DNA from 3 places in the Pseudoalteromonas apostichopi genome. Region 2 is predicted to be linked to each of the others. Evidence: predicted binding sites of a transcription regulator. Region 2 holds the regulator's gene; each other region holds the start of a gene.

Region 1 (10,323 bases), 360 kb from region 2:
CTTTTAAGAAGTAACAACGATGAGAGTAAGTGCCTGTGAAGCGCCCAACGGGTTGGTTTAAAAGCGATTTATACTGCGTTATTGATTTTAGCAATAGAACCACTATTACTTGCAATCAATGCCTTGCCTAAATCGCTTTTAATTTCAACTGAAACTCGCACCTTGAGATGGTTTGGGTATATAAGCCTATTCGCTATATGTTATAGCCAAACTTTACTTTCGTTTTTTATTCACCACAGTAAAGTGTGACTATTACAGATCGCTAGCCTAAGCTATTCGATCACGATTGAATAAATTGCTTCCAAAGGAACACTATGTCTAACATTTTTGAAGATAATTCATTAACGATTGGTAATACTCCAATCGTAAAGCTTAACCGCGTAACCTCAGGTAATGTTTTTGCTAAAGTAGAATCACGTAACCCAAGTTTCAGTGTTAAATGCCGTATAGGCGCTTCAATGATCTGGGAAGCAGAAAAGTCAGGTGTATTAACCAAAGACAAAGAGTTAATCGAGCCTACTTCGGGAAATACCGGTATTGCACTTGCGTTTGTTGCTGCTTCTCGTGGTTATAAGTTAACACTGACTATGCCTAACACTATGAGCCTAGAACGTCGTAAATTGTTAAAAGCGTTAGGTGCTAACCTAGTTCTAACTGATGGCGCTAAAGGTATGAATGGCGCAATTGAGAAAGCAAAAGAAATTCAAGCAAGTGACCCTGAAAAATATATTCTTCTACAACAATTCGAAAACCCTGCAAACCCGAAAATTCACTTTGAAACCACGGGCCCTGAAATCTATGAAGCAATGGATGGTAAAATTGATATCTTCGTAGCAGGTGTTGGTACGGGTGGTACTATTACGGGTGTTAGCCGATACCTTAAACTTGAAAAAGGTTTAAATGTTCAGTCAGTTGCTGTTGAACCAACTAACTCACCAGTGATCAGCCAAACCTTAGCTGGTGAAGAAGTAAAACCGGGTCCTCATAAAATTCAAGGTATAGGTGCAGGTTTCATCCCTGGTAACCTTGATTTAGAAGTTGTTGATGCCGCTGAGCAAGTATCAAATGAAGATGCAATTGCAATGGCGCATGAACTGATGAAAAATGAAGGCATTTTAGTAGGTATTTCTTCTGGTGCTGCAGTTGTTGCTGCAAAACGCCTTGCTGAAAAGCCTGAAAACGCAGATAAAAATATTGTGGTAATTTTACCAAGTGCAACTGAGCGTTACTTATCTAGTCCATTATTCGCTGAAGAGTTCAGCGATAAAGAGCTTGTTCAGTAAGAACGACTAAGTTGTCTAAAAAGGATGCAAAGATGCATCCTTTTTTATTACCTAAAATAGATAAAACCAATAAATTTACCGAGTTAACTTTACATCATGCTAATTTAGTCACACACTTAATATTAAGTTCACTCGTAAAACAACAAAAATGAAAAATATACTCTTAATTTTTATTCTGTTAAGTAGCAGCGTCCTTTTCGGTTGCGGCTCCGAAGACGCTCCAAAAGGCGAACAAAATACGCCAGGTAATGTGGCTACTCTCTATTTTGATGCCTTATATAACCAAAACGATTTGAATCTTGCCATGGAATACTCCACTCCAAAAATGGCGCGTATTATGAAATCTTATGGTACTGCTGGGCAGTTCGCTCGTAACCTTGTCAATATGCAATACGATGAAGTCGTAATTGAAGTCGATATGACCAATATGAGTTTACGCGAGCAATATGGCGATAAAGCCAATATCAATTTAATTTTTACTGGTTATTTTAATGGTAAGAAAGTTGATGATATGCGCAGTGTGAAAATGATACGTAAGAAAGGAAAATGGTACATAGAAAAAATTAATGCCGATCCATTTGCACGTTAATTTAAAACTAAAAAAGGGCCTGATGGCCCTTTTATAGTATAAGAGTATTGATATTACTCTTCGTCAAACTCTTGATGTTGACGCTGTGCAGGACGCGCTAAGATCTCAACGTAAAACGATGTAAGCCCTTTAGCTTCGATATCGCTAATACACTTATTAATCTCTGCCACGTGAACGACATTGGCCTCATCCGCTGACTCACCAAACTTACAGTCAAATGCCCAATAGTCAGCACCTGCTGGGAGTGTTTTATTACGCTCACGTTTTAAGTATTTTTTTACTTCGTGCTTGGCTGCATCAACCATACGAGGATATTTAATTTTCTCGTGGTTTAGCGTGAATGTTTTCTTCATTATAGTCCTAGTAACTTGGTTCAATGACAATGGCATTAAGCCATAGGCTGCTATTATAACAAGCACATCTTAATTTAGCTGTACTTTTTGCCATTTTACTTAAATATAGTTTATTCAGAGTCTATGACAATTCGATTAAGCCGCTAATACTTAGGCTGTTGCTAAATGTAGAGGTTGATGTATAGCTTCATCATTTAGGCTGTCATAAAAGGCAGCTGCATCTATTTGTGGCCGCTCAACTGGTTTATTCTTTTCGTAAAAACGTTTTCTAACTGCAGGTTCACAGTTATCAATCACTTCAAGTGGCACATGCTGCCTATCATCACGTATATTCAGTGGTTCAGGATTTAAGCAATGACGCAACCTGATATCTGATAAACCACCTTGCAATAGCCTGTAAGCATTTTCTTGACCAATCAGCATGTCAAACTGCTCAGGTGCCAATGGTTGTGCTGGCCCTGCTCCTAATTCAGTTCGCAGAACAGATTCAGACACATCAGGGTTGGTTAATTCAGTTTTTGGTAGGTGAAACTGACTAAAATCGAGCACATCATGAGAAAGCATTGCTAGTAATAAAGCAAACTCCCCAGGGCGTTTCTCTTGAACACTTTTATTTAGACGATTATCGAGTTGACTCTCTGTGAGCAACAAACCATCAATTTGCATAGTCTTTAGCCAAATAGTTTCTTGATTAACCAGTTATCGGCATTTATGTAATTTTCTTTAGTTTTTTTCTTTACTTAAATAACCAGTTTGCTATTATCAGCGCCGTTGCATTGGAGGGGTTCCCGAGCGGCCAAAGGGATCAGACTGTAAATCTGACGGCTCAGCCTTCGCTGGTTCGAATCCAGCTCCCTCCACCACTTTTCTTATTTGAAAAGTGGGGCCAAATGCAATAGTAAAATCTGTGTGGAGGGGTTCCCGAGCGGCCAAAGGGATCAGACTGTAAATCTGACGGCTCAGCCTTCGCTGGTTCGAATCCAGCTCCCTCCACCACTCTTTACTCTTTCTAACTTTACTCTTTCTAACTTTACTCTTTCTAACTTTACTCTTTCTAACTTTACTCTTTCTAACTTTACTCTTTCTAACTTTACTCTTTCTAACTTTACTCTTTCTAACTTTACTCTTTCTAACTTTACTCTTTCTAACTTTACTCTTTCTAACTTTACTCTTTCTAACTTTACTCTTTCTAACTTTACTCTTTCTAACTTTACTCTTTCTAACTTTACTCTTTCTAACTTTACTCTTTCTAACTTTACTCTTTCTAACTTTACTCTTTCTAACTTTACTCTTTCTAACTTTACTCTTTCTAACTTTACTCTTTCTAACTTAAGCTACCAACTCAAACTACTACCATTTGCTTTTAGCCAACTTTCTGCTTTTTTATAGTCAGGATAAAAATGGCACACTCGCTGCCAGAACTTAGCGCTATGATTCATATGTCTGAGGTGCGCAAGTTCGTGAATAATGACATAATCAATCACCCATGTCGGCGCGCTTGCTAAATGTAAATTAAATGCAAGCTCTCGGCGCTTATTACAACTGCCCCAACGACGTTTATAATGTTGAATCTTTAACTTTGCAGGTAAATCTTCAGTCATTTGCAAACAGTAGTCATGAACACGCATTTCAATATAGCTCTCAAGCTTTTCATGTAAAAACCGTTCTAGCAGAGCTAAGTAGTTAGCTTCTTGATATTTGACCCGTGATGAAATAGATAAAGTGAGCCGAGATTGTGCATCTTGTTGCCAAGTGCTTTTAGGGCCTTTAGCAAAAATTATCGGCACACTCTGACCGAATAACTTAATAGTCGCGTTTACAAGAGGAAGTTGACGTCGTTCAGCTTGTGAGGATTGTCTTGCGATTTGTTCTGCGACCCAATCCTGTTTTGTCTTTAGCCAACCATCTATCTCAGTTTGTGAGACATAAAAAGGCGCATAAACAGTGAGTTTCTGCTCAGCAACTTTAATTGCAACTGTTGTTCTGCGTTTACTGCGCTTTAAGGTGTAATCTAACAAATATAAGCCAATTCAATTAATAAAAATGAGAGATTCCATTTTACCCTGCTAAATAGCTGCTAATCTATAAAGATGACTAACAAATAAGTTTTCGTCCTTATGCCTGATAAACCATGTTGTAGTTATACCTCACCAACAGGTAACAAGTGCCAAGAAACAGATATGGGCTCTGGATTTTGCTTTTGGCATGATAGTAAATTTGATAAATCAGGGCTAGACCTCACCCAAAAATTAGAGCGCTATGCAAAAAAAGGGGGATTATTAGAAGGCCTGCAACTGAAAAGAGCGAACCTTTCAGGACTAAACTTAATCAAACAGGATGACGAAGAAGGCTATGATCTCTCTTATTGTAATTTTTACCGCGCGAATTTAACGGGCGCTCACTTATTTAATAACAAAATCTCCAACGCCTCATTGATGAAAGCCAATTTACATAGCGCTAGTTTGCATTACTGTGATTTAAAAAATACCAACCTACTGGGTATTAAACTCAATGACAGCCGTATTGATAATATCGAACTGGGCGATCAATTATTACAAGAAGCGGCTGCATTTAAAGCTCGTAAAAATAAACAATTCGCAGAAGCCCGAGACTTATTTGAACAATCAGAAGAAATATACCGAAACTTAAGGAAAGCCTCAGAACATCAAGGGCTATTTGAGCTAGCCGGTAACTTTACATACAAAGAATTACGGATGCGCCATGCGCAGTACCCTAGAGGTTCAACCAAGCAAATTACTTCAAGTTTTATTGACATGCTGTGCGGTTATGGAGAAAAACCCGAGAATGTTATTCGCTTTAGCTTGTCACTAATTATTTGCTGTGCCTTTTGTTATTTCTTATTTGGGGTAAGTTATCAAGATTCAGTGATGCAACTAAGCGTTGAAAACTCATTTACAAGCAATTTATCGGCATTATTAAATAGTTTTTATTTCAGTGTGGTAACTTTTACAACCCTTGGTTATGGGGATATTACTCCGATTGGCTTTTCAAGGTTGATTGCAGCAATAGAAGCATTCTGTGGCAGCTTCTCGCTTGCTTTGTTCGTTGTTGTCTTTGTAAAGCGAATGACCCGCTAGCGCATAATATATGAGCCTATATGCTCCTTCGCTTGATACATTTTCTTATCAGCACGATTAATTAACTCCTCAGCATCTACTGTGCTATCAAGTGGTGCTGCTATAAGGCCAAAACTTAAATGAAGCTCAGGGTACTGTTGTTCGAATGCAGCTATTAGTTTTTCACAAATATTAACACCACTGTCTATCTCGCAATCAGGCAAAATGACACAAAACTCATCTCCCCCGTAGCGACAAGGAATATCAATCTCGCGTATATTTTCAAGTAAATATTGGCCTATATATTTAAGCACTTCATCGCCTTTTAAATGCCCTTGCGTATCATTTACTGACTTAAAGTCATCCAGATCAAAATACACAATGGTTAATGGTGATTTGTGCCGTCTTGCTCTGGCAAGATCCCGTTGTAATAACTCTTGCATGACACGGCGATTATATAGGTTGGTGAGTGGGTCAAGCTTCGCTAGCTTCTCAAGCTCTTGAGTACGCTGCGCAACTTTTTCTTCGAGGCCTTTTGCGTAAACTTCGGTGCGACGTTTCGCATTTTCAATTTCGCCCACCAAACTATCAATATAAGTGTCAAAGACCAAGGTGGTATCAAAGTAAATTAGCTTATCTATGATGTTTAGCGTTTGATTCAATTCAGCTTGATCGCTTATTGTCGCCCTAAGCACATTAAAAATGAGTTCTTTTAAAGTACACACTGCCGATAAATAGAGTTTTGGTTCAACCCCAATACGCTTATGTACCATGCCAATACGTAAGCGGTTATTAACATATTCATGTTCGTAACGACCACAAAATAGATCAATAATATATTGGCGTTGCGCATCTCTTAGTCGCGTTAAAGTATCCGCATCACCAATTAATAAAGAAATTTCATCAACTTCGGTTTGCTTTTTATAAAATTCATTCACTACATTTTCGATGGCTGATTCGATAATAGGTTTGTAGTTCAAAAGAGATGAGAGACTGTTTGAACTCAGCCCCAATAAGCTCATCCTATGCTGAATTTCGACATCATTAATTTGCATTTGCTCAACTAAAGTCTGCTCAGTTCTTCTCATCTACTCACCTCGGACTACTCCTTTTTAATTAAATATAGTCAAGGTTTTCAATACTACGTACTTAAGTGATAGGTTTTTCTCTAATTTAACAATAATTTGTATTAAACTAGCTTTATAAGCCGTTTCAAAAAAATATTATGCTCGCAAAATTTTTTATTACCAATCAAGACCCCAGCCTAATTGTCAGCGGTGTTTATGATCCAAGCTTAGTTGTACTTTCTATTGCTACCGCTATCTTTGCTGCTTATTTTTCACTCCATATCATTGATTTAGCGAACAGAACTCACTTTAATTCATACCGAAAATTAGGCAGTGCAACCGGTGCTTTGGTTATGTCAGGCGGGATTTGGAGCATGCACTTTATTGGTATGTTAGCTTTTTCTTTGTGCACCAACGTTGAGTACGACCCAACTCTGACATTTTTTTCATTCATACCTGCATTTTTAGCCTGCTACACCGCTTTTTCATTTTTGAGACGCAAAGATTTAAAGCAAATTCCAAAAACAATTAAACTTCTAATTGCTTCTGTGTTGCTAGGGTCAGGTATAGGAACCATGCACTATTCAGGCATGGCTGCCATGCAAATGAGCCCTCTACTTCGCTACGATCCAGTTTGGTTTGCAGCATCAATTGTGGTGGCAATTGCTTTATCTTTTGTAGGCTTATATGCGCGCTTTCATCTTAGCGAACATTTTAAAAAGCTAACCATGCTACAAACCCGTGTCATTTGCGCCATTATTTTTGGCTTTGCAGTCGCAGGAATGCATTACATGGGCATGGCGGCAACACGTTTTGTCGCAACCTCACCTTTGTTATCCGAAAACGTGCAAACGTCGCAACTTACTTTTATCGCCATTAGCGTTTCATTTGCCACCGTATTATTAACCGCTCTGGTTGGGATTATTAATGGCATGGTGCGTTTTCGTTTATTACTTGCAGAAAAATCAGCAGAAGAGTCGCGCCTAGATGCCATTTTAGGCACTGCAATAGATGGCATCGTCACGATTAATATTCATGGCATTATTTTAAGCTTTAATAAATCAGCAGAAACTATTTTTGGTTGGCGCCAAGACGAAGTACTAGGCAAAAATGTAAAACTATTAATGAACGACGATATTGCTGCTCAGCACGATGATTATTTAGCTGATAGTAGCAGGCATGAAGTTAAAAAAGTCATTGGCGTTAACCGAAATGTCTATGCAAAACATAAAGATGGTCACTTATTCCCTATTCGCCTAGGACTTGGTGAAGTAAAACAGCCTAATGCAGAAACACTATTTGTTGGCTTTATAACCGATCTAACAGAGCAACGTGCACTGCAGCAAAGTCTTGAAGAAAAAGAGAAGCAATATCGTACGTTAATGAACAATACCCCCGGCGCTGTATTTCGTTGCTTGTTAGATGAACACTGGACGATGAAATTTATAAGCCCAAGTGTTACTGACTTAACAGGATATAGCCCTGAAGAGTTTACCAATGGCACAGTTACATTTGCTCAAATCATTAATAATGATGATGTAGTGCATATTGATGAAGTTATTGAAAAAGCCATAGCAGAAAAAAACCAATATGCTGTTGAATACCGCATTCGCCACCGAAGTGGAAAAGTTGTGTGGGTTTTAGACCAAGGAACAATTAACGAAAATAGTGACTCTGACCAAAAGTGGATCGATGGTGTACTCATTGATATCACTACTCGTCACGAATATGAAGAGTCACTTAAACAAGCAAAACAAGAAGCTGAAGCTGCAGCACAAGCAAAACAATCATTTATGGCAAATATGAGTCATGAAATACGCACACCAATGAATGCAATAATTGGCTTTAGCGACATATTAATGGATAGCCCACTCAGTAAAGAGCAACAAAAGCATATTATTACAGTGAATAAATCAGCTCGCTCACTGCTGCATTTACTCAATGAAGTCCTTGATTCTGCAAAATTAGAAAAAGGCAAACTCGATATTCACGCTGAGCACTTTAACTTACAAGCGCTACTCGACAACATCGTATCGACCTTTTGGCTCGAAGCTAAGCGAAAAGATATCCTGCTTGATTTGATCATCGCTGATAATGTTGCGCCTATTTATATTGGCGATGAATCCCGAATTCGCCAAGTGATGAATAATCTCATTGGTAATGCCATTAAATTTACAGAACAAGGTTCTGTAACGATTACTGTAAGTCAAACTCCAGATAAGCAATTACTTTTTGAAGTGCAAGACAGTGGTATTGGCATAGCGAAGCACCGCTTAGATGCTATTTTCCAGCCATTTGAACAAGCTGACGGTACTATGACACGCCGCTTTGGTGGCACAGGTTTAGGCACCACTATTAGTAAACAGCTTGTTGAATTAATGGGCGGTTCAATTGATGCTAATAGTGAAGAAGGAAAAGGAAGTTGCTTTTACTTCACCCTTCCTTTGCAAGAGGGTGATATTAACAAAGTAGATGTATTTTCTTGTAATCAATTGAATTTACCAAAGCTTCAAATATTAGTGGTTGATGATATTGAGCAAAATATTGAGCTGCTCAATATTTTATTATCTCAAGCTGGGCACACAGTAGTTACCGCTCAGAATGGCCTTGAAGCCATTGCTGCATTTGAGCAACAAAACTTTGATGTGATTTTAATGGATATACATATGCCAGAATGTGACGGAATAACTGCCTGTAAGGAAATCCGTGAAATTGAAAAAGTCAGATGCTTAAAAATTACTCCTATCATCGCTTTAACGGCGAGTGTTTTACAACAAGATAAAATTACTACAAAGCAAGCCGGGATGAATGGTTTTGCAAATAAACCTGTTGATATTAACCAGCTGAACCATGAAATCGCGAAAGTGCTTGGTTTAGAAGTAAATAAAGTCACTAGTAATAAAATGCGTGATGAAAGAAAACACATCAACTACGACAAAGGTGTTTTGATGTGGGGAAGCAAAGAGAAGTTAAATATGGAAATTGGCTTATTCCTAAGCAATCATCAACAGAGCATTCTACGACTGAAGGATCAAAAACTCAGTGAAAACGAACAAAAATTAATTTTGCATACTCTTAAAGGAGTCGCAGGTAATTTAGCCCTAGCAAAATTATTATATTTGTTATCAAACGCTGAGAAAGAACGTGAAAAGGAAAGCTTCCCTTCACTCATTGCCGAATGCGAACAAGAATGGCAAACTCTAATTGCATTGCTTGCAGATCAGCAGCAGCCCAGTTCACAACAGCAACGTATACACGAAGTGTCATTGGACGCATTTATTAGCCAAATTGACACACTGCAAGAGCAAGCTGAGCATGCAGAAATAGACGATGATTTATTAAGCCTGGTGCAATCCCAAGCACCTACAACCTATAAAGAGCAGGTTGTTGAAATTTGTGCGCATTTTGAAAACTTTGACTTTGATGCAGCAAGTACCGCTTTATTAACTCTAAAGCATACAGTCCAAGCTGCTAAGGAACACCTATGACACAACTCTCAGAACGTGCAAAGATTTTGGTCGTCGATGATGAACCTGCAAATTTAAAAGTGATCCGTGAAGTACTTGCTAACGATTATCGCTTATCGTTTGCTAAATCTGGGGAACTTGCTCTTCAACTTATTGAGAATGAACCACCTAAGTTGATTTTGCTCGATATTATGATGCCCGATATGAGCGGCTTCGAAGTCTGTAAAGTGTTAAAAGCAAATCCTAAAACAGCGCATATTCCTGTTATCTTTGTTACGGCACTTTCACATGAACAAGATGAATCTGAAGGCTTTGCTCTTGGTGCAGTCGATTATATTACCAAACCAATTAGCCCCGCAATTGTCAGGGCTCGGGTTAAAAATCACTTATCCCTAGTGCAAGCTGAGCAACTGCAATTAGCTCATATTGATTTGATTCAACGTTTAGGTCGAGCTGCCGAATATAAAGACACTGACACCGGTGAGCA
Region 2 (10,323 bases):
CTGATTGCGATTTTTTTCAGCTTATCAGCATCCATACCAGCACCATCATCACGAATGGTAAGCAGAATATGATCACCTTCTTGTGATGCTGAGAGCGTGACTGTACCTGTACGCGGTTTACCTGCAGCTTCACGCACATCTGGCATTTCAATACCATGGTCTACAGAGTTACGCACTAAGTGCACCAATGGATCAGCAAGTGCTTCAACAAGGTTTTTATCTAAATCGGTTTCTTCACCTACTAGCTGCAGATTAATGTCTTTTTTCAAGCTACGAGCTAAGTCACGAACTACGCGTGGGAAACGACCAAATACTTTCTTAATTGGCTGCATCCGGGTTTTCATTACCGCACCTTGTAAGTCTGCGGTTACCACGTCTAGGTTCGAGATGGCTTTACCCATTGACTCACTGTTGCTGTTATTCGCAAGACTTACCAAGCGGTTACGAACCAATACAAGCTCACCAACCATGTTCATGATTTCGTCAAGACGTTTGGTATCAACACGAACCGTTGTTTCTGCCTGTGGAGGCGGAGCCTTTTTCGGTGCCGCTGAAGCTGCTGGCGCTTTTGCAGGAGCTGGAGCAGGTTTACTAGCTGCAGCTGCAGGTTTCGGTGCAGGTGCAGGTGCAGGTGCCGGTTTAGAGGCTGCAGGCTGAGCAGGTTTTGTAGGTTCAGCTTTTGGTGGCTCTGGTGCTTTTTCCGCGGTTGAACTTTCCAATGATTGAGGAGCTGTGCCTTTGCCATGTAACTCGTCAAGAAGTGCCTCAAACTCATCATCACTAATTTCATCGTCTGAATCGCTGCTTGCTGCCTCTGCAGTAGGGGTGGCAGAGGCTGGCTCAATAGAACTTGTAGCTTCAGGCTTGGCAGTATTATCTTGTTTTACTTCCCCAAAATTACCAACACCGTGCAATTCATCTAATAAACTATCAAATTCATCATCGGTAATATCATCACTGTCACTGCTATTTGACTCAGGAGCAGATGCTGCTGGTCCTTGGCCTTTTCCATGCAGCTCATCTAACAGGCTTTCGAATTCATCTTCAGTGATTTCGTCAATATTTTGAGACTCAGCGCTGCTATCAGCAAGACCGCCGCCATCAAATAACATATCGAACGCAAATGGGTCATTTTCATCGATGTTGTCTGTTGCTGTATCTGCTGTGACTTCAGGCGTATCAACAACAACCTCTTCAACTGCTGGTTCTTCAGGTGCAACTGCAACGTCCTCTGCTACAGATAAATCTTCACCTGCAAGCTCTTCTGCAGTAGGCGGCTGACTTAATTTATGAAGGACTTCTAATAGGGCTGGATCTGCAGGCTCTGGTTGTTCGCGATTTTGAATCGTGGCGAACATTTCATTAATAGTATCAAGAGCTTGTAATATTACGTCCATTAGCTCAGGCGTAACAGTGCGTACACCTTGGCGTAATAAATCGAAAACATTCTCTGCGCCATGACAAGCATCAACAAGTTCAGTCATACTTAAGAAACCTGCACCACCTTTAACAGTGTGGAAGCCCCTAAAAATGGCGTTTAATAGATCTTTGTCTTCTGGGTTGTTTTCAAGCTCAACTAATTGCTCCGACAATAGCTCTAAGATTTCTCCTGCTTCAACAAGGAAATCCTGTAATATATCTTCATCGACTTCAAAGCTCATGCAGCTACTCTCCTCTTAGAAGCCCAGACTTGATAATAGATCATCGACTTCATCTTGTCCTGAAACAACATCATCGCGAGACTCTTTATCAATAATCGGCCCTTCAGGACCTGCTAGTGTGTCACTTGGTGCAGGTGCTTTTTCTATGGCCTGTTTTTCTTGTTGTTGATGACCATCTTCTTGACTGCCAAACACAGTTAAGAGATTAATTAAACTGTCTTCTACTTCTCGCACTAGTTCAATGACACGACGAATAACTTGTCCAGTTAAATCTTGATAATCCTGCGCCATCAGCACATTCGTCATCAAGCCTTGAAGCTCATCGGTTTTTGTGTGCGAGTTATTCATGAACTTATCTAGGCTATGACATAACGATTTAAATTCACCGAGTTCAATTTCTCGGTTCATTAAACGATCCCAAGTAGGCTTAATTGCAGCAATTTCATCAGCAAGTTGTTGCGCTATCGGTAAACTTGCTTCAACTGCATCCATAGTTTTATTGGCGGCACTTTCTGTCATTTCCATAACATAATTTAAGCGCTGCTTAGCATCTGGGATAGCGTCGGTAGTTAAATCAGCGAGACGAGTATCTAGGTCAAAGTTTTTTAACGCTTCATGAAGTTGACGCGTCAATTTACCGACTTCAGCAAACAACTCTGATTGCTCTTTTGACGCAGCATCAAGAATGAGCTTATCAGCTTTTTCTTGTTCACCATTTTCAAGATACTCAACAAGTTGACGAGCTTGCTCTAAACTTATTTGAGGCGCAGCAAGTGCTGACATAAGCCTCTCCCCTTAGATTAACCTAAACGTTCAAACACTTTTTCCAATTTGGTTTTAAGTGTCGCAGCAGTGAATGGTTTAACGATATAGCCATTAACACCTGCTTGAGCAGCAGCAACAATTTGTTCTTTTTTCGCTTCAGCTGTCACCATTAACACAGGAATATGCTTAAGGCTATCATCAGCACGAATTGCGCGTAACAAATCAATACCTTGCATACCAGGCATGTTCCAATCTGTTACAACAAAATCAAATTCTTGATTTTGTAGCATTGGCAATGCTGTTGAACCGTCGTCAGCTTCCTGCACATTGGTAAAACCTAAATCCCTTAATAGATTTTTAATGATACGTCTCATTGTAGAAAAATCATCAACAACAAGAATTTTCATGTTTTTATCCAAAACATCCTCCGGTGAGGTTTGAACCTTTATTTACTTACTACTAATTAATCCAGTCATTGATTTTTGCTTTGAGCTTAATCATCGCCTGACCATGTATTTGACTCACACGCGACTCGCTAACATCGAGTATGTGTCCTATTTCTTTTAAGTTCATTTCGTCGTTGTAGTACAAAGACAAAACGAGAGCATCTCTTTCTGGTAACGATTGGATAGCCGTTAATAGAGACTGGTTAAACCGCTCATTTTTAACGTTATTAAACGGTTTGTCTAGTCCTAAATCCTGACCTACTGGTGTGATGACATCTTCATCCACGCCTAAGTCTTCAATGCCTAATACTTTACTAGAATTTACATCATGTAGAATATGATGGTACTCATCCAGTGTAATATCAAGTTTTTCAGCTACTTCAGTGTCTTTTGGTTCACGATTTAACGTGCTCTCTAATTCGGCAATGGTTTCTGCCACTAGGCGGGCATTTCGGTGAACTGAACGTGGAGCCCAGTCACCTCGGCGAATTTCATCCAGCATAGCACCACGAATACGAATACCTGCGAAGGTTTCAAAACTAGCACCTTTGCTAGCATCAAAGTTTTTTGACGCTTCAATCAGGCCTATCATGCCTGATTGAATTAAATCATCGAGTTGCACACTGGCAGGTAAACGAGCAATTAGATGGCACGCCACTTTTTTCACTAAAGAGGCATGTTTTTCAACAATCGCATTTAAATTTTGTGCTGATTGATATCCCATCGCTTTATTCACCGATGTTGTCATAGTTAGCCGTTTACTAGTTTTTCAATAAAAAATTCTAAATGGCCAGACGGTTGATTAGGGATCGGCCATTTAACTGCTTTTGTTGCTAATGTTTTAAACGCCACCGCTGCTGGTGAATTCGGGAATAATTCAACGATTACTTTTTGACGGCGCGTAGACTTACGCATGTTCTCGTCATAAGGAATGGTTGCTACTAACTCCATCGAAACATCTAAAAAACGATCCGTTACTTTTGAAAGTTTAGCAAATAATTCTTGCCCTTCACGCAAACTGCGCACCATATTGGCAACAATTTTAAATTTATATACGCCATGCTCACGGCTAAGTACTTTTATAAGTGCGTAAGCATCAGTAATTGAGGTGGGTTCATCACATACAACTACAACAACGTCTTGGGCTGCACGAGAAAAGCTTAATACCATGTCTGAAATACCTGCGGCGGTATCAACAATTAAAATATCAAACTCAGTGTTTAACTCGCTAAATGCACGTATAAGACCTGCATGCTCAGATGGCGATAATTCAACCATACTTTGAGAACCAGACGTTGCTGGTACAATTTTGATTCCTGCAGGGCCTTCGACGAGAATTTCATCAAGCTCACACTCGCCCGACAAAACATGAGATAAGTTACGTTCAACACGAAGGCCAAGCATCACGTCACAGTTTGCCAAACCTAAATCGGCATCTAATACTAATACACGATTTCCTTGCTGGCCTAATGCGATTGCGGTGTTGAGTGAGACGTTGGTTTTACCCACTCCACCTTTACCGCCAGTAACAGCGATAACTTTAACGCCACTATTATTATTTTGATTCATTTTGCGCAGGCCGCTTGCTTGATCTAATACTGTGTTAATCATACATCCCTACTGTGTTCGACGCTACTGCTTGACGTCTTGAATGTTGTGCTTTTGCTCGTTTTAAATACAATTGTTCAGCTTTTTTCACTAGTTTTTCAGCATTCGCTACGCGAATATCCTCAGGAACGCGCTGACCGTTAGTAAGATACCCTATTGGCAGACGATTTTGAATCGCTATGCTAATAATCTCACCTAAACTTAAAGATTCATCCAATTTAGTGAAGATACAGCCACTTAGGTGAACCTTTTTAAAGTGTCTTACGGTTTCTTGCAACACATTTATCTGCGCTGTAGCACTTAATACTAAATAACTACGAATATCAACACGCTGATTACGCATTAAGGTGTTTAATTGTTCAGTTAAGCGTAAATCTCGTTGGCTCATACCCGCAGTGTCTATTAATACTAGACGCTTATTACGTAAATGGTATAACACTTCAGCTAATTCATTCGCATCTTTTACTTGCTTTACACCACAACCAATAATACGACCATAAGTAGCCAATTGTTCGTAGGCACCAATTCTGTATGTATCAGTGGTGATCAGTGCAACTTTATCAGCACCATATTTTTGTGCTCCAAGTGCTGCTAATTTCGCAACTGTGGTTGTTTTACCAACGCCCGTTGGACCAACTAGTGCAAAAACTCCACCTTGGCGTAGGATTTCGTTGTTAGTTGTATGCATTTGGTTTTCAACCATTTGCAGCAGCGCTTGCCATGCTTGTTGGCGAGATACATCATCAGGAATAAAACACGCCATTTGCTCAGCAACATCACGCTCAATCCCCATACCAGCTAAACGATCAATCATACAAGCGCGTGTTGGATCACGGCGCGCCATATCTTGTTGCATTAATCCAGATACTTGGTGTTCAAGTAATTGACGAATCGCATTCATTTCTTCGCGCATAGTCGTCATTTCTGATTGATTAGCTGGGGCTGAGTTTTTATGATCAGCGGGTGAGTCTAAATCATCAAAACCTGCGTCTAAATCGTCATCAAACCCTAGGCTATGAGCTTGAGTTTGTACACGAGGTGCTGCTTGCTGCTGATAACGAGGAGCTTGCTTATATTCAGGCTGTTGCTGCTCAAAGCTTGGTTCTTTTGGTTGATAATGTTCACTCGTATCAATACCAGATTGACTAAACATTGACGCCAGCTCTGGCGAACGAGGGCGTGGGGCTTGACGCTCAAGTAACGCTTGTAGGCTATCAGCAACTTTCGCTTGCGGCTCAGGTTTAGCACGCATTGGCTCAGGCTTAACAAAATTATGCTGTGGTGCAGGTGCTGATTGTGCCACTGCAGGTTTAGCTTCGGCTTTCGGGGCTGCTTTGTCGTAATCAACAGCTGCAACGATTTCAACGCCGTTAGCAAGCTTTTTGTTCGACATAATAACCGCATCAACACCTAACTCATCTTTCACTTCTTTCAGTGCAGTGCGCATATCTTTAGCAAAAAAACGTTTAATTTTCATGGTTCAACCCCTTTACTATCCTATTGTTGGCCTACTGAGCTGACAATCTTAATCTGTCTTTCGTCTGGCACCTCTTGATAAGACATCACCCTTAAACCTGGGATTGTGTACTTAACGAAACGAGATAACACAGTACGTAACATTCCTGACGTTAACAGTATCGAAGGTTCACCGGCCATTTCTTGGTTTTGATGCGCTTCATTCAATGATTGTTGAAGTCGCTCTGCAAGGCTTGGCTCTATTCCGGCACCTTCGTCACCTGCATTCTGAAGTGACTGATGCAACATCTGTTCCAACTCAGGCGCCAAGGTAATGACAGGGATCTCAGAAGACATACCAACAGCGTCTTGAACGATAAGTCTGCGAAGTGAAATTCGCACTGCAGCCGTTAGTACATCAGGGTCTTGGCTACGTGGACCATACTCAACAAGGGTTTGCACAATCGAGCGCATATCGCGAATTGCCACCCCTTCATTGAGTAAGTTTTGTAGCACTTTTACGATAGTAGTAAGTGGTAATACGTCAGGAACCAGTCCTTCAACAAGGCGAGGATGACTCTTCGCTAACATATCTAATAAGTTTTGTACTTCTTCATGACCAAGTAGTAAAGCAGCACTGTTCGTGAGTAACTGACTAATATGAGTTGCAACTACCGTTGCTGAATCAACGACGGTATAGCCAAGTGATTGTGCTTCATCTTTTTGGTCAGGTTTGATCCAAACCGCATCTAATCCAAATGCAGGGTCTTTTGTGGCAACCCCTTTGATTGGACCAAATACTTGGCCTGGATTAATCGCTAGCTCATCACCATGTTTAAGCTCACCCTCACCACTTGAAACACCCATCATAGTGATTCTGTATGCATTAGGGTCAAGTTCTAAGTTATCGCGAATATGCACAGGAGGCACCAAGAAACCAAGCTCCTGAGACAGTTTCTTACGCACACCTTTAATACGATTTAACAGTTCACCACCTTGAGATTGGTCAACAAGTGGAATTAAGCGATAACCCACTTCTAAGCCAATAACATCAACTTGCTGAACGTCATCCCAACCCAGCTCTTTTTGTTCTTGTTTATTGGCAACACCAGTACCAGGCGCACCACCATTTGCTTCTTGCTCTGCTTTTTCAGCTTCTGCTTTGGCTTTTTGTTGTTGTGTGAAATAAGCAAGGTAACCAAGTAAAGCACCTAAGCTTAAAAACGCGATGTGCGGCATACCTGGTACTAGACCCATGATGATCAGAATACCTGATGCAATATAAAGTGACTTTTCGTTACCTAGCTGTGTCTTAACTTGGTCGCCCATATTGTGCGACTCATTCTGACGAGTAACAACGATTGCAGTACCGATAGAAAGTAACAGTGAAGGCAGCTGTGCAACAAGACCATCACCAATAGTCAACAAGGTGTAGACTTCCATCGCACGGCTGAAAGATAAGTCATGTTGGATCATACCGACGAATAAACCACCAACGATATTGATCACTAGAATGACGATACCTGCTATTGCATCGCCTTTTACGAACTTACTAGCACCATCCATTGAACCATAGAAGTCGGCTTCACGGGTGACTTCTTCACGGCGTTCACGGGCTTGCTCTGCACTGATAAAACCTGCGTTTAAGTCAGCATCAATCGCCATTTGTTTACCAGGCATTGCGTCAAGAGTAAAGCGAGCTGATACTTCAGAAATACGGCCAGCACCTTTGGTGATAACCACAAAGTTAATAATGATTAAAATAAGGAAGACCACTAAACCAACAGCATAGTTACCGCCGATAACAACCGAGCCAAAGGCCTCGATAACTTTACCAGCTGCATCTCCACCATTATGACCTTCTAGCAATACCACACGGGTACTGGCAACATTCAGCGCTAAACGCATGATAGTTGCAATCAGTAGAACCGCCGGGAACATACCAAATTCAAGGGGCTTCATGGTATAAACCGTAACCAGTAACACCACGAGTGCTAAAGCAATATTAAACGAAAAAAGAATATCTAAAAGAAACGGAGGCAGAGGTAATATCACCATACCCAGCGCAGCAAGTACCATTAACGGCGTACCGATACCCTTAGCATATTCTTTTTTATCTCTGTTAAGTTGTTGTAATACCGCTTTAAATTCCATAATTCAACAATTTCAAAAAATTGACACTACACGGAATTTGCAATAACTATTCCAAGTTACAAATTTATACCAATTCGCTTAATTAAGTGATCTATTTTGAGGCAATAAAACCTCGTTGATAGCAAGGCAAAAATTTCGTTATTTAGTTGTTCTAAATCAGAAATTTTTAACGCAGATAGCGACAGGTTTAATCCCTCAAAATGATTAAAGTATTATTGCGGATTGGTATTATTAATATTTGTAAGCATCTGGTATTGGTAGCTTTTTATTGAGCGGAACAGGACGTTTTCCGCGCCCTTTTTGGAAGCGTTTTAACTGGAAAACATAAGCTAGCACTTGCGCTACTGCGGTAAATAGTTGATCAGGTATTTGCTGACCAACATCGGTAGTGTGATACAGCGCACGTGTAAGCATTGGTGATTCAACAATTGGCACGTCATTACCCTTTCCCACTTTACGAATTTGCATAGCAAGCTCGTCCACGCCTTTGGCAAGAACAATAGGCGCACCAGCTTTAGCTGTGTCGTATTTTAGTGCAACAGAATAGTGAGTCGGGTTGGTTACAATAACGTCTGCATCAGGAACATCTTGCATCATCCGCCTTTGCGACATTTCCCGCTGGGTTCGACGAATACGCGCTTTAATTTGCGGGTCACCCTCAGAGTTTTTGTATTCGTCTTTCACTTCTTGCAGGGTCATTTTTAGCTCTTTATGGTGTTTATGACTTTGGTAAGGAGCGTCAATGGCGGCAATAATAATTAATGTACAAGTTAGCCCAAGGAACATCCAAGATAAAATTTCAAGCGCATGAATAAAATTACTAGGGGCGCTTTCTTGGCTTAAATGTAGTATTTCATCAAAGAAGGTATTGATTAAAAACACCGCAAAACCGGCAACGACAGCAAACTTTAAAATAGACTTGACCAGCTCTACCCCAGCTTGAGGGCCAAGCATACGTTTTATGCCTTTAGCTGGTGACATTTTACTCGCTTTTGGTGCCGCCGCTTGCCAACTAAAGTTAAATCCTCCTAATAGTGTATTGCCTATAAAAGCTGCAATTACAATAATAAAAACAAACATTGCCATAGGGAATAGTAAAGCATCCGCAACTATTCCCCACACAGAGAACATTTTAGTGGTGTCGTAGGTTTCATTTCGATTAAGGCTTAATAAGCGCCCCATGACATTATAAAGTCCCTTACCAATTTCAGGACCATACAATAATAAAGAAATTGCCGAGAAGATAAGCACAAACATAGTGCCTAACTCTTTTGAGCGAGCAACCTGGCCTTTTTTCTTGGCGTCTTCTATTTTTTTTCCTGTGGGTTCTTCGGTTTTTTCTTGACCTGAATCTTCAGCCATGGCGCGCTCCTAAGGTGTACAACCAACTAGGCTGCACATTAACTCAACCATTTTTAACCACTGAAACTCAAATTGAGTCATAAAGTTACCTAGAGTAGCCCAAATAATCACAAGACCAGCCACCAAGGTAAACGGAAAACCTATCGAAAAAATATTTAATTGCGGTGCCGCACGGGTCATTACACCAAATGACATATTAATAACAAGCATCGCCGTCAGTGGCGCTAAAGCAAGCACCAAGGCAGTAGTAAACATCCAACCGCCCCATGTGACGATATCCCAGTAATGATCAACGGACCACCAAGTTCCATCGATTGGTAGTACCTCAAAGCTATGAATGACCATTTGAATCATCATTAAATGACCGTTAAATACGAAGAATAGCAAGGTAGCCAAAATTAAATAGAACTGACCAACCGCGGGGACATTCATGCCGTTAGATGGATCAACAACTGACGCAAAACCAAGACCAGTTTGCATTGCAAGTATTTGCCCAGCTAGTACAAAAGTGTTTAGTAATAGTACTGAAGCAAAGCCTATCGCCACACCAATAAGCATTTGCTGAATAACGACAAGGATCATTTCAAAGGAGAATAGGTTATTGAAGGTCGCTTGTGGCAGCATAGGCACAGCAACAAAGGTAACGACTACCGCTAAACCAAGTTTAATTCGAGTGGGTACATTCTTCGCACCAAGGCCTGCCATAATCATGATCATGGAGCTAATACGCACCAATGGTAGCAAAAAATCGCTGAGCCATTGAATAATGACAGCAAATGGAAATTCCATTTAGCCTGCAATCTCCGGTATCGACATCACTAAACGAGTAAAATAGTCCATAAGCTCTTGAGTGAACCAGTGACCGCCTAAAA
Region 3 (10,323 bases), 210 kb from region 2:
TAGTCCATTCGCGCAAGCAATAACACTAGATTTAAACCTTCAAAAAACCATGCCTGAGATTGAAAAGCTTTATTTAGATTTACATCAATCTCCTGAGCTGTCTTACCACGAAAAACAAACAGGCCAGAAGCTAGCAAAAAAATTAAAGCAACTAGGCTTTACTGTTACAGATAACGTGGGTGGTTTTGGCGTTGTTGGGATTTATAAAAACGGTGATGGCCCAACAGTAATGATCCGCACTGATACTGATGGATTACCAATTGTTGAGCAAACTGGTAAACCCTATGCCTCTAAAGTTACTGTAACAAATGATGCTGGTGCAACCGTTGGCGTAATGCATGGTTGTGGTCATGATATTCACATGAGTTCATTTATTGGCACAGCTCAACAGTTAATGACACATAAAGATCAGTGGCAAGGTACTTTAATGATGGTCGCACAACCAGCAGAGGAAGTAGGTGGTGGTGCAAAAGCCATGCTTAAAGAAGGGCTTTTTACTAAGTACCCTACTCCAGATCATGTTATTGGGTTACATGTAAGTGCCAGTGTTCCTGCTGGTAAAGTCAGTATGAAAACAGAATACACGATGGCTAGTGTTGACTCTGTTGATATTACTGTAAAAGGTAAAGGGGGTCACGGTGCCTATCCACACACAACAATAGATCCAGTTGTGATTGCTTCACGTATTGTGTTGGCACTACAAACAATTACTAGTCGCGAATTGTCACCACTAGAGCCATCAGTGATCACGGTAGGCTCAATTCACGGTGGCTCCAAACACAATGTCATTTCAGATGAAGTAAAACTACAACTTACACTGCGCAGTTATAACCCTGAAGTTCGCTTACAACAAATTGCAGCGATCAAACGAATTTCGAAAGGCATCGCATTAAGTGCGGGACTTGATAAAAGTTTAGCACCTGAAGTATATGTGCATGAAGATGAGTCAATTCCTTCAACATACAATAATCCAACTCAAACCAACTTAGTACGTTCAGCGATTGCTAATGCGATTGGTGAAGACAATGTACTTGAAACTGAAGCTGTAATGGCTGGTGAAGACTTTGGCCTTTATGGTCGTACAGAACAAAATGTACCAATTACTTTGTTTTGGTTAGGGGGTGTTGAACCTAGTCAATATGATGCTGCAATGCAATCTGGCGCAACATTACCTTCTTTACATTCAAGTAAGTTTGCACCTGATTACAAAAAGGCGCTTCCTACAGGGATAACTGCAATGAGTAATGCCGCGGTTGCCCTATTTAACAAAAAGTAGTTTAGGCTGACCTAGCTCTAGGCTTAGCCTTTCTTTTAAAACGTCGCTTTTGCGGCGTTTTTGGTAATTGGGCAAAAACTTCGCTGTCGCACTGTTTGGCTTGATCAACTAAAGCATGTAACTCAGTCAGTAATGGCGTTAAAAATTGCTGATAACTCATATGCTGTTCAGCTATATTCCCTAATGATGCTTCCCACTTAGCAGTTAAGTCAGGGCTAGCAAGCTGCTCAGGTAAAGTGCTAATAAGCGCTTTACCTGTTGCCGTAGCTAAAATATTTTTACCCTGACGCTCTAAAAAGCGGCGCTTAAATAAAAGCTCGAGAATACCTGCCCGTGTAGCCTCAGTACCTAGTCCATCAGTTTCTTTAAGGATCTTTTTAATCTCAGGGTCTTTCACATAGCGGCTGATGCCTGTCATAGCACTTAATAAGGTAGCATCAGTAAAATGTGCTGGCGGTGTAGTCATTTTGTCTACCACGTCCCCCTGATTACAATGCAGCTGCTGACCTTTTTCAAGAGCAGGTAAGGTTTGCTCATCTTTTAACTCTGTTTTGCCCATTAATGTTTTGAAGCCTAAGCTAACATCTTGCTTAGCAGCGGCTTTAAAAAGTCCACCAGCAATCTCGACTGTTACTTTGGTTTCGTTAAAGACATAGTCAGAATAAAACTGGATTAAATAATGACGACAGATCAACCGATAGATTTTTTGTTCATCACTATTTAATGATGCTGAGCGAAGTTGTTTTTCGGTAGGAACAATAGCGTGGTGTGCCGCAACTTTGCTGTCATTAAAACATTTACTCCGCTTGCTGGTGTCAGCTTGCTTGCAAGCTTCACTTGCTTGGCCTTCATTATTAGCAATAGCAGCAATAATACTCGCTGCATCTTTATGATGCTCTTTTGGTAAATAGCGATTATCTGAACGAGGATAAGTAATTAACTTATGACGCTCATACAAGCTTTGGCAGGTATCTAACACCTTTTGTGCAGGCATTGAAAACGCTTTTGCCGCATCGATTTGTAAAGCTGATAAATTATAAGGTAACGGTGCTTGTTGTTTTTTTTGTTTTTGCTCAAGGTCAACCACTTTAGCTGGTTGATTAGTTATACGTGATACAACATTTTCAGCAAGCCCTCTATGTAATACTCTCCCCTCCTCATCTTGATAAGGTTCGCATGCTTTACTTGGTTGCCACTTAGCTGAAAATGTTTGCTGCTGCTCAGTTTCAAGATGAGCTAATACTTCGTAAAAAGGTTTCGCTACAAAGTTAGCTATTTCATTATCACGATTTACAACAAGACCTAAAATAGGTGTTTGAACACGACCTACAGATAACACATTACCAAACCCTGCTTTTTGCCCAGCAAGCGTATAAGCCCGAGTTAGATTCATGCCAAATAACCAATCAGCACGTGAGCGAGCTAATGCAGACACACTCAAGGGAATAAAATCGCGATTCGACTTTAAATTATTAAGTGCTTTTTTAACTGCACTTAAGTTTAAATCGCTTATTAATAGTCGTTGAATTTGCTGTTTTTTGGCTTTGCTCAGTTTGACCTGCTCGATCACTTCATCAACCAATAGCTGGCCTTCACGGTCAGGGTCGCCAGCATGAACGATTACGCTTGCCTGCTTAATAAGCTTTTTTAATACGGTGAGTTGTTTACGTGTTTTTGCTTTAGGTTTTAATTGCCATTGCTCAGGCACAATAGGTAAATGCTCGAATCGCCACTTTTTAAAACTTGTGTCGTAATCATCTGGCTCGGCTTGTTCAAGTAAATGCCCTATACACCAAGAGACACAATCACCATTACCAAGCTCTATATAACCATCCTGTTTTTTATGAGGTTTAGGCAGTGCATCCGCAATGGCTCGCGCCAATGACGGTTTTTCGGCAATGTAAAGTTTCATAACGCAACACTAATACTGTTTTTATAAACAGTATTCTAGCACAGGAATTTTAACTTAGGAATGGCTTACGCCTGCTGCCGGCGTCGGGTGAAAAGGTAAATAAGAGGTAGATAACACACAACCACTGTACCAACATTGATTAAAGGTAACAGGGTTTTATACATATAGGTGCTGTACGATAAGTCCCAAAGATGACGATCGACTAAACGAAACAACTGTAATATGGGAGCCATTATAACGACCAGTTGCCCTAAAGCACTTTGCCATAAATAGACTTTGTCTTTAATCCCCAAGTAGGCAATTAAGGCCATCCAAGCAATATCATTAAAAGCCCACACAACATAGCGCCACACATAAATATCATCAAATGCTTTTAGAGCAGAATAAATAAGAGTTCCGAACAAGAAGAAGGCTGCCGTGATAACAGCAAAGTAAAGTGCGGGCCAATCTTTACGAAGATAAAATACAAAAATAGCCGGGCTCAGAATGAACACCCAGCTATGATCTAATGTCACAATGACAGAATCAATCCAATGAGGCAAAGTTACTCACCTTGCGTTTTACCATCATCATTGTCATCGCCACCGCCGCCATTACCTGGCATATAGCTGTACTTATCAACTTTTTTCATTTTTATACTCCATTACATGTGTTAATGAAGTTTCACTTTAATTGATTTATTGTCTTACATCAATAGGGTCAGATTCGTGAGCTTTACCTTGCATGATAGATATTTCGACACGACGATTCCGCTTGCGATCTTCATCAGTCACATTCGGTACAAGAGGCCTAGTTTCTGCGTGACCTACAACCATCATACGAGATTTATCAAAACCAGGGGCTTTTTCCATTTCGCTTGCAACGGCAACTGCACGTTTTGAAGATAAATCCCAATTATTAGTATAAAGCTCATTTGATACTTGGAAGTCGTCAGTATGTCCTGACACGGTTATTTCACCCGGCACATCTTTTAATAGTGTCGCAATATCACGAATAATAGGCTTAAACTTAGGCTGTAAAAAGGCGCTGCCAGATGGGAATGAGCCATTCTCACGGATGCGAATAATAATTTGTTGACCTAATGACTCAAGTTCAATCGCACCATCCATAATTTGCTGTTCAAGCTGCTGGGCAATTTTCTTCACAAGCTCATTAGTCTGTTCTTGGTCAGCCGCAGAAATTGACTGCTCCAATGCTTGTTGCTGAGCCGTACTTTGCGATTCACCACCACGCTTATTACCACGTTGCTCTTGACGACCACCGGCAGAGCTTTCATCACCAGCTTGAAACTCAAGCATTTGCTGAGTCATTTCTACAGTTTGTTGTTGAATCGTTTCGATAGGGGTAGGTTCAGGTTTACCTGGGGTAAACTCCATTGCTATTACCGAGGTCCCTTTTGGAATATCTTTTACTTCAATTTTGTTTTGCACACCAAATGCAAACTTCATTGAACCAGCAATTTGCTTAAACTTCAGTACATCCATTTCCGAGAAAGCAAGTAAGAGTACAAAGAAGCACATTAATAATGACATTAAATCTGCGAAGGTTCCCATCCAGGCTGGTAAACCTGGTGGTGGACATTTGCACTCTTGATCGGACATGCCCTACTCCTCGGTATCAACTTTACGTTTTGATTCAGCTAGGTAATTTTTCAATATACCTTCAATGACTTTCGGATTTTGGCCATCTTGAATACCTAGTACGGCATCGAGAATTAAGCGTTGGTTAAGAGCTTCTTCATCTTTACGTAGTTCTAGCTTTACCTGAATAGGAATTGCTACAACGTTTGCTAAGAAAGCACCATATAATGTTGTTAAAAGTGCAACCGCCATCGCAGGACCGATTGCTTTCGGGTCATCCATGTTTGATAGCATAGCAACCAGACCTATTAGCGTACCGATCATACCCATCGCAGGGGCAATATCAGCAAGTGACTTGAATAAGCCTGCGCCAAGTTCATGACGATTAGCGGTGAGAGAAATATCTTTTTGCAGCGTGGCACGAACAACATCAGCATCATGACCATCCACTAACATATCCACCCCTTTACGCATAAAACCGTTGGGGATTTCGGCTTCTTCTAATGCTAGAAAACCACCTTTACGTGCTGAGTCAGCTAATTCTACTGCTTTTTCAATTAATTCTTCTGGAGATTCGATTTTGAACATAAAGGCTTTAGCAGCCACTTTACCTATGCCCAAAAATTGCCCCATGGTGAAATTCGATAACACGATAAAAATCGAACCACCAAATACAATGACCACCGAAGGCGTGTTGTAAAACATTGCAACTTGGCCGTCACTACTTAACACCATCGACATAGCAATTAAGCCTATGGCACCAAGAATACCTATTATGGTTGCTAAATCCACATACCCCTCCAGAGGAACAATTACACGACACCCTCAGGCATCAAATTTTTATTATTAACTGCTTATCGGCAAGCAATTGAAATACTTAAATCATTAAATGAATTAATTATATTTTAATGTAAGATTTTTAAGCTACAAGTTTAAGCTGTATGTAAAAGCGTAAAAATAACATATTGAAAATGGATTATGCGTAAAAAAACACATCATTCTTTGACCTAGTTTAGCATTCCCCCTAAAATTGGCCTCACTTTCTAACAGCTATCGAGGCCACAATGGCAACAAAGAAACCAGAAAACTTAAGCTTTGAAGAAGCGCTGGATGAATTATCTCAAATAGTTGCACAAATGGAGCAAGGTGAATTGTCTTTAGAACAATCACTAAAACAATTTGAACGTGGTATTGCGCTGGCGAATGCTTCATCTGGTAAGTTGCAACAAGCCGAACAAAAAGTTGCCATCTTAATGGGTAACGATAGCCAAGCTCCTCTTAGCAATTTTGATTCAAACTTGGACTAATTAAGTGCAACTAAAAGAACAATTACAACGCGCTCGAGAAGACGTTGAGGCACATTTAAATCGCTATTTCGCACAGCCACTTAATACCGAAAAGAACATTAAAGAAGCTACTCATTATGGTGTTTTAAATGGTGGTAAGCGCTTACGTCCTTACCTTGTATATGCGACGGGCCGAATGATGGGTGCTAACAAGGCCGATCTCGATATTCTTGCTGCTGCCATTGAATGTATTCATAGCTACTCATTAGTCCATGATGACCTACCTGCAATGGATGACGATGACTTAAGACGTGGTCGTCCCACCTGTCATATTGTCTATGGTGAAGCGCAAGCAATACTCGCAGGTGATGCATTACAAACACTGGCATTTGATTTAATCGCCAACCACCGATTTTCAGTTCCTGCGAGCCAGCAGGTAAAAATGATAGCCTCGTTAAGCAAAGCCTCAGGTATTGAAGGTATGGTAGGTGGACAGGCACTGGATATAGAAGCGACTGATAAAGAAATTAGCGTGTCTCAGCTAGAGCGTATTCATCAGTTAAAAACGGGCGCCTTACTAAACTGTGCAATTACACTTGGTGCATTAAGTGCTAATAGCTGCGATGAACATACTCTAAAGCAGTTGAACTTATTCGGCCAAGCAATAGGTCTGGCTTTTCAGGTACAAGACGATATCCTAGATGTAGAAGCTGATACTGAAACATTAGGTAAGCCACAAGGTTCAGATATTGCCGCCAATAAAGCAACTTACCCTGCTTTATTGGGAATGGCAGGTGCAAAGCAAAAAGCACAAGACTTACTAGCTCAAGCTCATCAAGCTCTTGAGGCAATTGATTACGACACCAGCGAACTGGCAAGCCTTGCTAGCTATATCGTTGAACGTAATTATTAATGCCTAAAAAAGAAAGACAAAATAACTAAAAAATCAGAGCAGCAATGGGCTATAATGCACTCTGGTTAGCGAAGGATGTATATAAAATCATGACACTTGATAGTAGCAAGTATCCATTATTAAGTTTGGTTGACGAACCAGCACAACTGCGTGATTTAGCGCAAGACAAGTTACCTGCGTTTAGTAAAGAGTTACGCGAATACCTACTTAACTCAGTTTCGCAAAGTAGTGGTCATTTAGCATCAGGTTTAGGCACTGTTGAACTAACGGTTGCGCTTCATTATGTTTATAACACGCCTGAAGATCGTTTAGTATGGGACGTGGGTCATCAAGCATACCCACACAAAATCTTAACTGGTCGTCGTGACCAAATGCATACTATTCGTCAAAAAGACGGCTTACACCCTTTCCCATTCCGTGAAGAAAGCCCTTACGACACCTTCAGTGTAGGTCATTCGAGCACTTCAATTTCGGCTGCACTAGGTATGGCCATTGCTGCTGAAAAAGAAGGTAAAGATCGTAAAACAGTTGCTGTTATTGGCGATGGTGCGATTACTGCAGGTATGGCATTTGAAGCGATGAACCACATGGGTGATGTAAACCCTAATGTGCTAATTATCTTAAATGATAATGAAATGTCGATCTCTGAAAACGTGGGTGCACTAAACAATCACTTTGCACGTATTTTGTCTGGTAGCTTCTACACCAATATTCGTGAAGGTAGCAAAAAACTTCTTTCAGGCTTACCACCTGTGAAAGAGCTTGCCAGTCGAATGGAAGAACATTTAAAAGGTATGGTCATTCCAGGTACTTTCTTTGAAGAGTTAGGCCTAAATTACATCGGCCCAATCGATGGTCATGATGTTAATATGTTGGTCGATACCTTACGTAACATGCGTAACCTTAAAGGTCCGCAGTTACTGCATATCAAAACACAAAAAGGTAAAGGTTATAAACCTGCTGAAGCGGATCCAATTGGCTACCATGGCGTACCAAAATTTGATCCTAGCATGTCTAAATTACCAAAATCAAAACCTGGCGCGGCTACATTTTCTAATGTATTTGGTGACTGGTTATGCGATATGGCAGCACAAGACGACAAGCTGATGGCAATTACCCCAGCGATGCGTGAAGGTTCTGGCATGGTGCGCTTTTCTAAAGAGTACCCTGCGCAATACTTTGATGTAGCTATTGCTGAACAACATGCTGTAACGCTTGCAGCTGGCCTTGCCTGTGAAGGCTTAAAACCTGTTGTTGCTATTTATTCAAGCTTTTTGCAACGCGCTTACGACCAACTTATCCACGATGTGGCATTACAAAACTTACCTGTTTTATTTGCTATTGACCGTGCAGGAATTGTAGGTGCAGATGGTGAAACTCACCAAGGAGCCTATGACTTGAGCTTTATGCGTTGTATTCCTAACATGATTATCATGGCACCAAGCGATACTAATGAGTGTCGCCAAATGTTGTATACAGGTTACCAATGCAATCAACCTGTTGCTGTTCGTTACCCTCGAGGTAGTGCGGGTAATTGTGACGTTGAATCGACAATGAGCGCGATTGAAATTGGTAAAGCGCGTAGCATCAAGCTAGGTAGCAAAGTGGCAATCTTGTCGTTTGGTACGCTATTAGAGAACGCCAAAGTAGTCGCCGATGAACTTAACTCAACAGTGATTGATATGCGCTTTATTAAGCCTCTTGATACTGATGCTATTAGCGAATTACTAGCTAGCCATGATGTGATTGTTACCTTAGAAGACAACGCCATTGCGGGTGGTGCAGGTTCTGCTGTGAATGAGCACCTAGCTGCAATTAAGGCTAACGTGTCTATCTTAAACTTAGGTATTCCAGATGAATTCATTAAGCATGGCACGCAAGATGAAATGCACGCCGAAATGGGCTTAGATGCTAATGGCATCTTAGCTAGCATCAAAGAGTTCATGGCTTAAGCCAAACAGCATTCACAAAAAAGGAGCTTTAAAGCTCCTTTTTTAATACCAATCCGCTTAATTAAGTAGTCTATTTTGAGGCAATTAAACCTCGTTGATAGCAAGGCAAAAATTTCGTTATTTAGTTGTTCTAAATGAGAAATTTTTAACGCAGTTAGCGACAGGTTTAATCCCTCAAAATGATTAAGTATTATTGCGGGTTGGTATAATACCAATAGAAACTCTATCGCATCCAAATTTTTATATCGGCTAAGCCATTAGCTTGTAATGCACTGAGCTGCTGATCAACATTATTGCTTTGCTCGAACTCAAAGGCATCTAATTGCTCATCAAAGGTAATGTTTGCAACACCATCACCACCACGCTTTTTAACTTGATGTAATGCGATATCAGCAAGATTGACTGAAGTTTCCCAACCAATAACTTGTCCACCCAATAAAGGTAATGGGTAGAAAGACCAGCCAATCGACGCAGTAATGGTGGTTGACTCACCATTTGGTAATCTAAATGGATTTGCTGCAATCGCTTCACATAAATCAGCAACATAATTGTCTATCGCTGTACGTTTGAAATCACGTAGTAAGAGTAAAAACTCATCACCACTCCAACGTGCGACATAGTCAGAACCTTGTGTACGGCTATTAAGTAAGGTTGCCATTTGCTGTAAACAGCTATCGCCTGCAAGTGGCCCATAAGCATCATTAATTCGGCTAAAGTTATCAAAGTTAATGATCAACAATACCAATGATTTGCCCTGCGCTTGTAATGACTGCGAGTTTCGCTGGAAGTGCTCGATATCTTTTGGTAGTTGATCAAACAAGAAACGGCGGCTACGTAATCCAGTAAGCTCATCAGAATGGCTAACTAACTTAAGCTGTGAATTTACTTGATTAAGCTTATCGTTGGCTTCACGAAGCTCAACAGTTCGTTCTGTTACTAAGCTCTCAAGAGCTAATTGTTTACGTTTCTCTTGCGCTCTAAATACCCAGAACACAAGATAAAACAATAAAATAAAGCTGCTGGTGATCAAAAGTCTGAAATAGATAGTCTCGTCAAAGCGACGCGGCACCACAAAACTATACTCAGTACGACGTGCTTTTTGCCAATCTTCACCACGGCGTTTTGCTTCAAGCTGGAATAAAAAAGAACCCGGCGGTAAGTTGGTATAAATTGCCTCACGACGAGTATTAGCATAACGCCAGTCACTGTCCAAGCCACTTAAGCGGTAACGGAACTCAATACTTGAAGGGGCATAATAATCAATCGCAGTATATTTTAATGTCACATCACGCTCATCAATTTGCAGCTCAGGTTTATTACCTAAGGTTGCCGTACTTAAATGACGAAGCGGCGTGATCAGGCTTTCAATACGAGGTTTCAGAGCTTGCACACCAAAGAGCTCAA

The links. Region 2 encodes FliA, which starts transcription of late flagellar genes. Its sites were predicted from a motif close to CTAAAGNTNNNNNNNNNNNNGCCGATA; they were not measured.
Region 1: the regulator FliA is predicted to act here: its motif matches at 2,926-2,952, upstream of QUE86_RS14010 (VC2046/SO_2500 family protein).
Region 3: the regulator FliA is predicted to act here: its motif matches at 5,624-5,650, upstream of pomA (flagellar motor protein PomA).

Annotation. Positions count from the first base shown of each region.
Region 1 is NZ_AP028065.1:3,102,983-3,113,305, reverse strand. It holds gene cysK (cysteine synthase A) at 315-1,283, shown strand; gene QUE86_RS14020 (hypothetical protein) at 1,432-1,872, shown strand; gene QUE86_RS14015 (DUF6172 family protein) at 1,926-2,225, opposite strand; gene QUE86_RS14010 (VC2046/SO_2500 family protein) at 2,376-2,891, opposite strand; tRNA gene QUE86_RS14005 (tRNA-Tyr) at 3,004-3,088, shown strand; tRNA gene QUE86_RS14000 (tRNA-Tyr) at 3,137-3,221, shown strand; partial or broken gene QUE86_RS20050 (pentapeptide repeat-containing protein) at 3,185-3,502, opposite strand; gene QUE86_RS13995 (M48 family metallopeptidase) at 3,560-4,243, opposite strand; gene QUE86_RS13990 (ion channel) at 4,343-5,323, shown strand; gene QUE86_RS13985 (GGDEF domain-containing protein) at 5,320-6,390, opposite strand; gene QUE86_RS13980 (PAS domain S-box protein) at 6,528-9,857, shown strand; gene QUE86_RS13975 (response regulator) at 9,854-10,323, shown strand, end outside.
Region 2 is NZ_AP028065.1:2,746,694-2,757,016, reverse strand. It holds gene QUE86_RS12480 (chemotaxis protein CheA) at 1-1,661, opposite strand, end outside; gene QUE86_RS12475 (protein phosphatase CheZ) at 1,677-2,444, opposite strand; gene cheY (chemotaxis response regulator CheY) at 2,462-2,845, opposite strand; gene QUE86_RS12465 (RNA polymerase sigma factor FliA) at 2,886-3,596, opposite strand; gene QUE86_RS12460 (MinD/ParA family ATP-binding protein) at 3,623-4,483, opposite strand; gene flhF (flagellar biosynthesis GTPase FlhF) at 4,476-5,957, opposite strand; gene flhA (flagellar biosynthesis protein FlhA) at 5,978-8,089, opposite strand; gene flhB (flagellar biosynthesis protein FlhB) at 8,321-9,451, opposite strand; gene fliR (flagellar biosynthetic protein FliR) at 9,461-10,240, opposite strand; gene fliQ (flagellar biosynthesis protein FliQ) at 10,241-10,323, opposite strand, start outside.
Region 3 is NZ_AP028065.1:2,541,048-2,551,370, reverse strand. It holds gene QUE86_RS11475 (M20 metallopeptidase family protein) at 1-1,276, shown strand, start outside; gene QUE86_RS11470 (DNA topoisomerase III) at 1,278-3,188, opposite strand; gene QUE86_RS11465 (hypothetical protein) at 3,254-3,730, opposite strand; gene QUE86_RS11460 (flagellar motor protein MotB) at 3,866-4,789, opposite strand; gene pomA (flagellar motor protein PomA) at 4,793-5,560, opposite strand; gene xseB (exodeoxyribonuclease VII small subunit) at 5,833-6,075, shown strand; gene ispA ((2E,6E)-farnesyl diphosphate synthase) at 6,080-6,967, shown strand; gene dxs (1-deoxy-D-xylulose-5-phosphate synthase) at 7,057-8,919, shown strand; gene QUE86_RS11435 (ligand-binding sensor domain-containing diguanylate cyclase) at 9,143-10,323, opposite strand, start outside.